2 regions of the Streptomyces sp. NPDC059668 genome follow, and region 2 is predicted to be linked to the other one. Evidence: predicted binding sites of a transcription regulator. Region 2 holds the regulator's gene; the other holds the start of a gene.
The links. The regulator HspR, encoded in region 2, represses chaperone genes until heat shock. The targets are predictions, from matches to a motif close to TTGAGNNNNNNNNNCTCAA.
Positions count from the first base shown of each region.

Region 1: lon (endopeptidase La) is a predicted target of HspR. The motif match lies at 3,115-3,133, and genes of this name have one in related genera.

Region 1 is NZ_JBHWEL010000041.1:1,781-8,282, forward strand. Features, by position in the region: gene ACFV2J_RS26010 (ATP-binding protein) at 1-122, opposite strand, end outside; gene ACFV2J_RS26015 (response regulator transcription factor) at 163-900, opposite strand; gene ACFV2J_RS26020 (spermidine synthase) at 1,014-1,691, opposite strand; gene ACFV2J_RS26025 (rhomboid-like protein) at 1,896-2,768, shown strand; gene lon (endopeptidase La) at 3,156-5,579, shown strand; gene ACFV2J_RS26035 (lysozyme) at 5,670-6,502, opposite strand, start outside.
Region 2 is NZ_JBHWEL010000130.1:164-6,665, reverse strand. Features, by position in the region: gene ACFV2J_RS41750 (MraY family glycosyltransferase) at 1-344, shown strand, start outside; gene dnaK (molecular chaperone DnaK) at 440-2,290, shown strand; gene grpE (nucleotide exchange factor GrpE) at 2,287-2,949, shown strand; gene dnaJ (molecular chaperone DnaJ) at 2,983-4,170, shown strand; gene ACFV2J_RS41730 (heat shock protein transcriptional repressor HspR) at 4,175-4,621, shown strand; gene ACFV2J_RS41725 (sugar ABC transporter substrate-binding protein) at 5,430-6,502, shown strand, end outside.

The sequences.
Region 1 (6,502 bases), on a different contig from region 2:
ATCAGCAGACCGGTGGTGATGAAGACCGAGACCACGACCAGCGTGCCCAGCTTCGTCTTGATCGAGAAGGGGCGCACGGAGCCCCAGGGGCCGGCGTTCCCGCGTTCTCCCGGTCCGCTCATGAGATCAGCCCCCTCAGGCAGGTCCTCGCGCGGGCCCCGCTCAGGGAGTCGGGGTCTCCAGCGCATAGCCCACACCGTGCACGGTGCGGATCCGCTCGGCGCCGATCTTCCGGCGCAGCGCCTTGATGTGGCTGTCCACGGTCCGGGTTCCCGAAGCGTCCGCCCAGTCCCAGACCTCGGCCAGCAACTGCTCGCGGGAGAGTACCGCGCGCGGCGTGTTCGCGAGGCAGACCAGCAGGTCGAACTCGGTGGGGGTGAGGTGCACGTCCTCGGAACGCACCCGTACCCGGCGCTGCGCGTGGTCGATCTCCAGCTCGCCGAGGCGCAGGATGCCGCTGCGCGGCGTGGAGGCGGCCACCACGGCCCGCTCGACCCGGCGCAGCAGGACGTGCACGCGGGCGGCCAGCTCGCGCATCGAGAACGGCTTCGTCATGTAGTCGTCGGCGCCCACGCCGAGCCCGACCAGCATGTCGGTCTCGTCGTCGCGCGCGGTGAGCATCAGCACCGGTACCGGGCGCTGGGCCTGGACCCGCCGGCACACCTCCAGGCCGTCGAAGCCGGGCAGCATGATGTCGAGGATCAGCAGGTCCGGCTGCCAGGCCTCCGCCGTGTCGACGGCGGCCGGTCCGTCGCCGGCGGTTTGCACGAGGAACCCTTCGGCTCGCAGACGGGCCGCGATGGCGTCGACGATCGTCGGGTCGTCCTCGACCACCAGCACCCGGCGCTGAGCGCCCGGCGTCGCCGCCGTGCCGTTGTGGGATGTGTGGGTCTGCTCCATCGCCCGCCCCTGATGTGTGCTTTCCGGAATCCGTGGGGTGATCCCATGACTGCGCTTGACGCTTGAATGATCCGCGCCAGGGGAGCAGCGTAAGGGCAGTCGCCCGCGCTCGGCTATCCAGGCCCTGTCGCGAGGTGGACGACGTCCGGAACGCCCCGGGCAACCGGGATCTCTTCGGTACGCACCCGCCGGAATCCGGCATTCCGCAAGCTACCTTCAAATTCCGGAGAGGGCTGGGCCGACCACACGGCGAGCACTCCGCCGGGTCTCAACACCCGTGCGCAGTCGGCGAGTCCGGCCGGTCCGTACAGGCTGTCGTTGTCCTCGGTGACGGTCCAGCCGGGTCCGTTGTCGATGTCCAGGCAGAGCGCGTCGTACGTGGCGGATGTCTCACGGAGGTGGGCGGACAGGTCGGCCTCCACGATCTCGGTGCGCGGATCGGCGAACGCCCGCGCGGAGAGCCCGGCGAGCGGACCGTCACGGTGCCAGCCGACGATGGCCGGCTCGCGTTCGACGACGGTGATGCGCCCCCAGCGCCGGTCCGCCGCCGCGTGGGCGAGCGAGAACCCGACGCCGAGCCCGCCGATCAGCACGTCCGGCTCCGGGCGTCCGTCGAGGGCGTCGTACGCGGCGTCGACGAGCAGCCGCTCCGAGCGGCCGTCCGAGGTGTCCATCAGGAAGCACCCGTTGGCGATGATCTGCAGCAGTGCGCCGTGGCGCCGCAACACGACCTCGCCGTACGGGCCTTCCCTGCGGTCGATGACTACGGGGATGTCGTACGGAGCCGTCATGGCGCCCATCCTGGCAGTTCCGCCCGGACGCGCGGCGGGACCCGTTCCCGGGCGCGGGGCCCTCCCTGACGGCGCACCGCATACACATACGCATCGCGTACGCGGATGCGAGGTTGCTGTGAATCCGCTCGCGGGTGGCGTCGGTCATAGACAGTGACGCGTGGGACACCCAAGGGTGGGAGGGGACGGAAGGAGCCCTCCACCTTGGACCGGAGCACGACCGCGGCGGCCACGGCCTCCCCGTCCGACGTCGCGCCGAAGGACACGGAAGCGGGCACGTCCGTGCTGGACGGCATGCCACGCCAGCGCGGCGACGCGGTCACGCGGACCTGCGCGCCCCACCCTCCCGCCCCCGGCGCTCACGCCCTCGCCCGCGTCCGGGCCCGCGCGCCACGGCCCTGGCGGCTGCTCCCCACCCCCACCGGCACCCCTTTCACCTTCGGCTACGCGGCCGTACTCGCCTTCGTCTCGGTGACCGCGGAGCACGCGCCGCCCTCCCTCGTCCACGCGCTCCAGCAGGGCTCCAGCACGGACGTGGCCCACCTCGTACGTCATCCGGTACTGGTGCTGCTGGCCAGCGCGCTGTGGATCGCGGGCGGCGTCGCGTCGATGTACGCGGCCGGGTTCGTGCTCGTGCTGACCGCGCTGGAACGGCGTATAGGGGGAGTGCGGGCGGCGGGTGTCTTCCTGCTCGGACACGTCGTGGCCACGCTGGCCACCGAGGTGCCCGTCGGTCTGTCGGTGCTGGCGGGACACCTTCCCGGCAGTTCCCTGCACCGTCTCGACTACGGCATCAGCTTCGGTGTCGCCGCGAGCGTCGGTGCCCTCGCCGGGCTGCTGAGGCCCTGGCTGCGCTGGCCGGTGCTGCTCGGCTTCGCGGCGGTGCTGGTCGGGGACCTGATCGCGTTCGCGGACCCGATGACCGACTGGGGGCACCTGCTGTCCCTGGCGGTCGGGGTCTCGACCTGGCCGCTGGTGCGGCGCCGGCACCGGGCGGGCGGGGGCGGGGGCGGAGGCCGTCGCACGGGCGACCCCGCCGTCCGGGCGGCCCAGGCGCCCGGCACCGTCGCCGCCTGAGACCGTCCGCCTCCATGGGGGCGGGCCGGCACGGCCCGCGGGACGGGCGAGACGGGGGATACGGGCGAGACGGTGGATACGGGCGGGCCATCGAAGAGGTCCCGAGGTCGGTCCCGAGGTCCTGAGGATCCGCTGACCCGAGGACCCGACGCTCCGATACCTCTCGGGAACAGGGCGCGTCCCGTGCGGGTTCTTGCCGTAGACACCCGCCCGGTGGCACTCCCGGCGCCCGCGTCGGCCCGTCGAGGACGGCGCTGACCTGGGCGGACGACCGTCGTACCGAGGGGTGGCCGGGTGATCGCCCAGAGCGAACAGGTCCGGGGGAACAATCGGGGACTCACGTGCATTGAGTCGGTGTAGCTCAACTTGACTGCCGGAGGGAAGATCATGGCTTCGACGTCCACATCGCTCACCCTGCCCGTGCTGCCGCTCGACGACGAGGTCGTGCTGCCCGGGATGGTGGTTCCGCTGGACCTGAACGACGCCGATGTGCGCGCCGCGGTGGAGGCCGCCCAGGCAGCCGCGCGGTCGGAGCCCGGCAAGCCGCGGGTCCTGCTGGTGCCACGCATCGACGGGGCGTACCCGAGCACCGGTGTGCTCGGCACCGTGGAGCAGGTCGGCCGGCTGGCCGACGGCGACCCGGGCGCGCTGATCCGCGGCCGTGGACGCGTGAAGATCGGTGCCGGGACGACGGGTCCGGGTGCCGCACTGTGGGTCGAGGGCACCCAGGTCGACGAGACCGTGCCCGACCCGCTGCCCGGTCACGTCACCGAGCTGGTCAAGGAGTACAAGGCCCTCGCCACCAGCTGGCTGCGCAAGCGCGCCGCCTGGCAGGTCGTGGACCGCGTACAGGCCATCGACGACGTGTCCGCGCTCGCCGACAACTCCGGATACTCACCGTTCCTGAGCACCGAACAGAAGGTCACGCTGCTGGAGACCGCCGACCCGGTGGCCCGGCTGAAGCTCGCCACCGAGCAGCTGCGTGAGCACCTCGCCGAGCAGGACGTCGCCGAGTCCATCGCCAAGGACGTCCAGGAGGGCGTCGACAAGCAGCAGCGCGAGTTCCTGCTGCGGCGCCAGCTGGAGGCGGTCCGCAAGGAGCTGCGCGAGCTGAACGGCGACGCCAAGGAGGGCGAGGAGTCCGACGACTACCGGACCCGCGTCGAGGCGGCCGACCTTCCCGAGAACGTCCGCGAGGCCGCGCTCAAGGAGGTCGACAAGCTGGAGCGGTCCAGTGACCAGTCGCCCGAGGGCTCCTGGATCCGGACCTGGCTCGACACGGTGCTGGAGCTGCCGTGGAACGAGCGGACCGACGACACCGGCGCGTACGACATCCAGGGCGCCAAGGCCGTCCTGGACGCCGAGCACGCCGGCCTCGACGACGTGAAGGAACGCATCACCGAGTACCTCGCCGTGCGCAAGCGGCGTTCCGAGCGCGGACTCGGCGTGGTCGGCGGGCGGCGCGGCGGCGCCGTGCTCGCGCTGGTCGGACCGCCCGGTGTCGGCAAGACCTCGCTCGGCGAGTCCGTCGCCCACGCGATGGGCCGGAAGTTCGTCCGGGTCGCCCTCGGCGGCGTCCGGGACGAGGCCGAGATCCGCGGCCACCGGCGTACGTACGTCGGTGCCCTGCCCGGCCGTATCGTCCGCGCCATCAAGGAGGCCGGGTCGATGAACCCGGTGGTCCTGCTGGACGAGATCGACAAGGTGGGGTCCGACTTCCGGGGCGACCCGGCCGCGGCCCTGCTGGAGGTCCTCGACCCCGCGCAGAACCACACCTTCCGGGACCACTACCTGGAGGTCGAGCTCGACCTCAGCGACGTGGTGTTCCTGGCCACGGCCAACGTGCTCGAAGCCATCCCGGAGGCCCTGCTCGACCGCATGGAGCTGGTCAGGCTCGACGGGTACACCGAGGACGAGAAGGTCGTCATCGCCCGTGACCACCTGCTGCAGCGGCAGCTGGAGCGGGCGGGTCTGGCGAAGGACGAGGTGACGCTCGACGAGAGCGCGCTGCGCAAGCTCGCCGGGGAGTACACCCGGGAAGCGGGCGTCCGCAACCTGGAGCGGGCCGTCGCCCGACTGCTCCGAAAGATCGCGGCGCAGCACGAACTCGGCGAGCGCGAGCTGCCGTTGACGGTGACCGACGCCGATCTGCGCGGGCTCCTGGGACGGCCGCACCACGTGCCCGAGTCCGCCCAGGACCCGGCCGAGCGCCGTACCGCTGTACCCGGTGTCGCCACCGGTCTGGCCGTGACGGGCGCGGGCGGTGACGTCCTCTACGTGGAGGCGTCGCTCGCCGACCCGGAGACGGGCGCGGCGGGTCTGACCCTGACCGGTCAGCTGGGTGACGTGATGAAGGAGTCGGCGCAGATCGCGCTGAGCTTCCTCCGGTCGCACGGAGCCGAGCTGGAACTGCCGGTCGGCGATCTGAAGGACCGGGGCGTGCACATCCACTTCCCGGCGGGCGCCGTTCCCAAGGACGGTCCGAGCGCGGGCGTCACCATGACGACGGCCCTCGCGTCGCTGCTCAGCGGGCGGCCGGTCCGTACGGACGTGGCGATGACCGGCGAGGTCTCGCTGACCGGCCGGGTGCTGCCGATCGGCGGCGTCAAGCAGAAGCTGCTTGCCGCCCACCGGGCCGGGGTGACGACGGTCGTGATCCCGAAGCGCAACGAGCCCGACCTGGACGACGTCCCCGCGGAGGTCCTGGAGAAGCTCGACGTGCACGCGGTCACGGACGTCCGGCAGGTGCTGGAGCTGGCGCTGACCCCGGCGACCAGCGGTGCGACCCCGGAGGTGCCGGTGGCGGCGTGACGGACGCCGCCGGTCCGTCCGGACGGGGAAGGCCCGGGCCCGTGAGGGAGCCCGGGCCTTCCCCTGTCCGGACGCCGGTCCGGCGGTCGTTCACCCGGTGGCGAGTGCCTGCAACCGGTCGTAGCCGCCGTTGAACCTGTCGTGGTCACCGACCGTCGGCCCCGACGACGTGTACTGCCACATCGTGTAGAAGGACCAGCCGGCCGGGAGCGCGCCGGGGTCGGAGGCGTAGCGGGCGATCCACAGCGGGTCGGCGGCGGCGAATCCGCCGTGGTCGCCGGTGCAGTCGCTCCACCAGCCGGCGGCCGTGTAGATCACGGCGTCCCGTCCCGTGCGCGCCTTGTACCGGGCGAGGAAGGAGCCGATCCAGCTGACCATCGCGCTCTGGGTCTTGCCGTAGCAGGCGGCCCCGTACGGGTTCCACTCGATGTCGAGCACGCCCGGCAGCGTCCTGCCGTCACGGGACCAGCCGCCGCCGTGGTCCACGAAGTAGTCGGCCTGGGCGGCGCCGGTCGTCGTGTCCGGGGTCGCGAAGTGATAGGCGCCGCGGATCATGCCGACGCCGTACGAGCCGTTGTACTGCTGCGCGAAGTAGGGGTTGGTGTAGTACGTCCCCTCGGTCGCCTTGGTGTAGGCCCACTTGACCCCGCTGCTCCACAGGGTCGACCAGGCGACGTTGCCCTGGTGGCCGCTGACGTCCACGCCCTCCGTCTGGGCGGCGTCACCCGTGCTGGGCGAGCCGCCCCGGCCGTCGTGCGCGAGGACGCCCATGCCGAGATGGGCGGAACCGCGGGCGGGGACGGGTTCGGCGGTGGTGGAGGGGGAGAAGGGGGCGGCACCGCGTACGGGCGGGGCCGGGGGTGCGGAGGACGCCTGGGCCGGAGGGGTGAGGAGGAGGGGGAGGGAGAGCGCGGAGAGTGCTG
Region 2 (6,502 bases):
TCGCGCTGACGGTGGTGGCGACCGCGGACGCGGCGCTGGTGCTGGTGTCGCGGCGGCTGGCCGGACGTCCGCTGCTGCGCGACGCCCCCGACCATCTCGTCCACCGCCTGCGGCACCTCGGTGTCACACCGAGGGGTGCCGCGGTCCTCGTCGGGGTCACCGGCTTCGCGGGTGCACTCGTCGGCATGCTGATCGACATGGGGTGGGTGGCGGCGACGGCGGCCCTGTGGGTGGCCGGTGGGGCCGTCGTGGTGGTCCTGGGACTCCTTCGTGTGCCCGTCCACGGGGCGAGCCTTCCGGGAAAACCGCAGGTCGGGGCACACCTGCGTGTAAGGAACAGATAAGACTTGAGCCCCCTCGACTCAGCTCTGTTGACCGCGAGCCGGGTGTCGTGCACACTTGAGTCCGTTCCACTCAAGTCATTGCTGGAGGAATTGAAATGGCACGTGCGGTCGGCATCGACCTGGGCACGACTAACTCCGTCGTCAGCGTTCTGGAGGGCGGCGAGCCCACCGTCATCACCAACGCCGAGGGTGCCAGGACCACGCCGTCCGTCGTCGCCTTCGCCAAGAACGGTGAGGTGCTCGTCGGCGAGGTCGCCAAGCGCCAGGCGGTCACGAACGTGGACCGGACCATCCGCTCGGTGAAGCGTCACATGGGTACGGACTGGAAGATCGAGCTCGACGGGAAGCACTTCAACCCGCAGCAGATGAGCGCGTTCATCCTGCAGAAGCTGAAGCGCGACGCCGAGGCCTACCTGGGTGAGAAGGTCACGGACGCGGTCATCACCGTTCCGGCGTACTTCAACGACTCCGAGCGTCAGGCGACGAAGGAGGCCGGCGAGATCGCGGGCCTGAACGTCCTGCGTATCGTCAACGAGCCCACGGCCGCCGCGCTCGCGTACGGCCTGGACAAGGACGACCAGACGATCCTCGTCTTCGACCTCGGTGGCGGCACCTTCGACGTGTCCCTCCTGGAGATCGGCGACGGCGTCGTCGAGGTGAAGGCCACGAACGGCGACAACCACCTCGGTGGTGACGACTGGGACCAGCGGGTCGTCGACTACCTGGTGCAGCAGTTCAAGTCCGGTCACGGCGTGGACCTCGCCAAGGACAAGATGGCCCTCCAGCGCCTCCGTGAGGCGGCGGAGAAGGCCAAGATCGAGCTGTCCTCGTCCACCGAGACCTCGATCAACCTGCCCTACATCACGGCCTCCGCCGAGGGCCCGCTGCACCTGGACGAGAAGCTCACGCGCGCCCAGTTCCAGCAGCTCACCGCCGACCTTCTGGAGCGCTGCAAGACGCCGTTCCACAACGTCATCAAGGACGCGGGCATCAACCTGTCCGAGATCGACCACGTCGTTCTCGTCGGTGGCTCCACCCGTATGCCGGCCGTCGCCGAGCTCGTCAAGGAGCTGACCGGCGGCAACGAGGCCAACAAGGGTGTCAACCCGGACGAGGTCGTCGCCATCGGCGCCGCCCTGCAGGCCGGTGTCCTCAAGGGCGAGGTCAAGGACGTCCTGCTCCTCGACGTGACCCCGCTGTCCCTCGGTATCGAGACCAAGGGAGGGATCATGACGAAGCTCATCGAGCGCAACACCACGATCCCGACCAAGCGGTCCGAGATCTTCACGACGGCCGAGGACAACCAGCCGTCCGTGCAGATCCAGGTCTACCAGGGCGAGCGCGAGATCGCGGCGTACAACAAGAAGCTCGGGATGTTCGAGCTGACCGGTCTGCCGCCGGCGCCCCGCGGCGTCCCGCAGATCGAGGTCGCCTTCGACATCGACGCCAACGGCATCATGCACGTGACCGCGAAGGACCTGGGCACGGGCAAGGAGCAGAAGATGACCGTCACCGGCGGCTCCTCGCTGCCGAAGGACGAGGTCAACCGGATGCGCGAAGAGGCCGAGAAGTACGCGGAGGAGGACCACGCCCGCCGCGAGGCCGCCGAGACCCGCAACCAGGGCGAGCAGCTCGTCTACCAGACGGAGAAGTTCCTCAAGGACAACGAGGACAAGGTCCCCGGTGACGTCAAGACCGAGGTCGAGGCGTCCGTCGAGGAGCTGAAGGCCGCGCTCAAGGGCGAGGACACCGCCGAGATCCGTACGGCCACCGAGAAGGTCGCCGCCGTCTCGCAGAAGCTGGGCCAGGCCATGTACGCCGACGCCCAGGCCGCGCAGGCGGGCGGTGGCGCCGAGGGTGCCGCCGGTGCCGACCAGGCCAGGGCCGAGGACGACGTCGTGGACGCCGAGATCGTCGACGAGGACCGCAAGGACGGTGCCGCGTGACGGAGGAGACCCCGGGTTTCGACGAGAAGCCTGACGTCCCCTCCGGCGCCACCCCTGACGACGCCGAGCCGAAGGACGCCCCCTCCGCGGAGGGGGCGTCCCCGGCCGGGGGCGCCGCCGCCCCAGCACACACCGCCGGGCGGACGGCGCAGCAGGACCAGGTACGTACGGCGCTCGGTGAGCGCACCGCGGACCTCCAGCGGCTCCAGGCCGAGTACCAGAACTACCGCCGCCGGGTCGAGCGCGACCGGATCGCGGTCAAGGAGATCGCCATCGCGAACCTCCTGACCGAGCTCCTGCCCGTCCTCGACGACATCGGCCGCGCGCGGGAACACGGTGAACTGGTCGGCGGTTTCAAGTCGGTGGCCGAGTCGCTGGAGACCGTCGCGGCGAAGATGGGGCTTCAGCAGTTCGGCAAGGAGGGCGAGCCCTTCGACCCGATGATCCACGAGGCCCTGATGCACTCGTACGCGCCGGACGTCACGGAGACGACGTGCGTGGCGATTCTGCAGCCCGGGTATCGCTTCGGCGAGCGCACCATCCGCCCCGCGCGGGTGGCGGTCGCCGAGCCCCAGCCGGGCGCGCAGTCCGCCAAGTCCGACGACGCGACGGCTGAGGCGGCCGAGGACAAGGAGAGCGGTGGCCCGGACGAGGGCTGACGTTGACACGATGAGGAAGGAGGGACGTCGGGGATGAGCACCAAGGACTTCATCGAGAAGGACTACTACAAGGTCCTCGGCGTCCCCAAGGACGCCACCGAGGCCGAGATCAAGAAGGCGTACCGGAAGCTCGCCCGCGAGTTCCACCCGGACGCCAACAAGGGCAACGCCAAGGCCGAGGAGCGCTTCAAGGAGATCTCCGAGGCGAACGACATCCTCGGGGACGCCAAGAAGCGCAAGGAGTACGACGAGGCACGCGCCCTCTTCGGCAACGGCGGTTTCCGTCCCGGGCCCGGGGCAGGCGGCGGCAACTTCAACTTCGACCTGGGAGACCTCTTCGGAGGCGGTGCCCAGGGCGGAGCGGGAGGCGGGGCCGGCGGCTTCGGCGGCGGCATAGGCGACGTCTTCGGAGGCCTGTTCAACCGCGGCGGCGCGGGCACCGGTACCCGGACCCAGCCCCGGCGCGGCCAGGACATCGACACCGAGGTGACGCTGAGCTTCACCGAGGCGGTGGACGGCGCGACGGTCCCGCTGCGGATGACGTCCCAGTCACCCTGCAAGGCCTGCTCCGGCACCGGCGACGCGAACGGCACACCCCGGGTGTGCCCGACGTGCGTCGGCACCGGCCAGGTGGCGCGGGGTTCGGGCGGCGGCTTCTCGCTCACCGACCCGTGCCCCGACTGCAAGGGCCGCGGCCTCATCGCGGAGCACCCCTGCGAGATCTGCAAGGGCAGCGGCCGCGCCAAGTCCTCGCGCACGATGCAGGTCCGTATCCCCGCCGGGGTCTCGGACAGCCAGCGCATCCGCCTGCGCGGCAAGGGCGCGCCAGGCGAACGGGGCGGCCCGGCCGGCGACCTGTACGTCACGGTCCATGTGGACGCGCACCCGGTCTTCGGCCGCAAGGGCGACAACCTCACCGTCACCGTGCCCGTCACCTTCGCGGAGGCGGCACTCGGCGGCGAGGTGCGGGTACCGACCCTGGGCGGTCCCCCGGTCACCCTGAAACTGCCCCCGGGCACGCCCAACGGCCGTACGATGCGGGCCCGCGGCAAGGGCGCGGTCCGCAAGGACGGCACCCGCGGCGACCTCCTCGTCACCGTCGAGGTCGCGGTCCCCACGGACGTGTCGGGCAAGGCGCGTGACGCCCTGGAGGCGTATCGCGAGGCAACCGCGGACGAGGACCCGCGGGCGGAGCTGTTCCAGGCCGCGAAGGGAGCTTGAGCAGATGGACGGCCGTCGTCGGAACCCCTATGAACTGACCGAGGAGACCCCGGTCTACGTCATCTCGGTGGCGGCCCAGCTCTCCGGCCTGCACCCGCAGACCCTGCGCCAGTACGACCGCCTCGGACTGGTCTCCCCGGACCGCACGCCCGGGCGCGGCCGACGCTACTCCGCCCGTGACATCGAACTGCTGCGCACCGTCCAGCAGTTGTCGCAGGACGAGGGCATCAACCTGGCCGGCATCAAACGCATCATCGAGCTGGAGAACCAGGTCGCCGCGCTCCAGGCCCGTGTCGTGGAGATGGAGTCGGCCCTGGACGGCGCCGCGGCGGCCATGCGGCAGCGCGAGGCGGCCGTGCACGCCTCCTACCGGCGGGACCTCGTCCCGTACCAGGAGGTCCAGCAGACGAGCGCGCTGGTGGTGTGGCGGCCGAAGCGGTCGCCGGAGTAGTTCCCGATCGTCGAAGGGGCCGGGAGGTGATCCACCTCCCGGCCCCATCGCGTGCCCGCGGCGGGGGCACGCGTCGCGGGAAGAGGCCCGCCGAGCGGGTGAGTTGTCCGAGGGGCGCGGCCGGACCCGACGCCGGCGGAGCCGGCCGGTGCGGCGGGGGTGCGTACCGGGCGTCGCGGGGCGGGCCGGGGTTTCGCAACAGGCCCCGGACGCACAGGTGTTTGCCCGCGGAAACGGTGAGGCCGGCGGACTCCCGGCGAGCGGTGGTGACGTTCTGCCAGGTGCCTTTCCCACGGCCGTGGTCGACGAGGGTGCCGATTCGGCCAACTCCGCGCCGTGGGCACGGCGGTCCGTTTTCTTCGGTGTGCCCCGCTAAGTGACGTTCACGCGAACCGCCGTTTGCAGGCGGGTGCGACATAAACGGTCATTGCGGCCGGAGTTGTGCGATGCGCCCGACAGGCGGGCCGAGAGGTGACGCAGATCACTGAAGGCCGCACGAGGGTCGCCCCTCCGCGTCGCGGCGGGCTCGTCCTCGGCCGTCCGGAGCTGCGGTGATACTCGGCCATCTTCAAGTCTCCAGGTCGGGGGCGGGGTTTGCCGGGCCCCGGCGAGGTGTGTGGGAACGAGGAACCCCGCAGGTGTTGCGTGGAAGTGGAGGTACACGCTCTTCCCATCGTGTTCACTTGAGGAACACAGAACGCTGTTGCCATCTCGTTAAGTGGTTACTCCTTGACGCTGAGGTGATCGCCGCGTTGGCTTTCAGCCACCTGGGTCGCAATGCAGCTACCTCGCCCGGAAGGCACCTGATGTGAACACTCGTAACACCCGGCTTCGTCGTACGGCCATAGCCCTGGCCTCGTCCGCGATGGCCGTCTCACTCGCCGGCTGCGGGGTCGTGGACGGGATCGGCGGCAGCGACTCCAAGGCGAGCCCGACCAAGGGCGACGACATCAAGGTGGGTCTCCTTCTCCCGGAGAAGGGGAACACGCGTTACGAGAAGTTCGATCACCCGATCATCGAGGAGCAGGTCAAGAAGCTCACCAACGGCAAGGGCCAGGTCGTCTACCGCAACGCCGAGCAGAGCGCGAGCAAGCAGAACGCGCAGCTCCAGCAGATGGTGGACGACAAGGTCGACGTCCTCCTCGTGGACGCGGTCGACTCCAAGGCCATCGCGAGCGGTGTGCGCAAGGCCAAGGACGCGGGCATCCCCGTCATCGCCTACGACCGCCTGGCCGAGGGACCGATCGACGCGTACATCTCCTTCGACAACGAGCTCGTCGGAGAGGTGCAGGGCAAGGAGCTGCTGAAGGCGCTGGGCCCCGACGCCGCCACGAAGCAGATCGTGATGATGAACGGCGCGCCCACCGACCCGAACGCGGCGCAGTTCAAGGCGGGCGCCATGTCCGTGCTCGACGGCAAGGTCGAGATCGCCCGGAAGTACGACACCACGGACTGGGATCCGGTCAAGGCCAAGGCCAACATGGAGGAGGCCATCTCGGCCATCGGCGTCAGCCACATCGCCGGTGTCTACTCCGCCAACGACGGCATCGCGGGTGCGGTCATCGACGCGATGAAGACCATGGGTGTCAGCAACGTGCCGCCGGTCACCGGCCAGGACGCCGAGCTCGACGCGGTGCAGCGGATCATCTCGGGCGACCAGTACATGAGCGTCTACAAGTCGTACCCGCAGGAGGCCACCGCCGCCGCCGAGATGGCCGTGGCCAAGGTCCAGGGCCGCGGGATCGAGTTCGACGCGCTGACCCGCGACAAGGTCGACAGCCCCACGACCAAGAAGGTCCCGGCCCAGCTCGTCCCCGTGGTCGCGCTCACCAAGGCCAACGTCAAGGAGACGGTGCTCCAGGACCAGATCTACACCGTCGG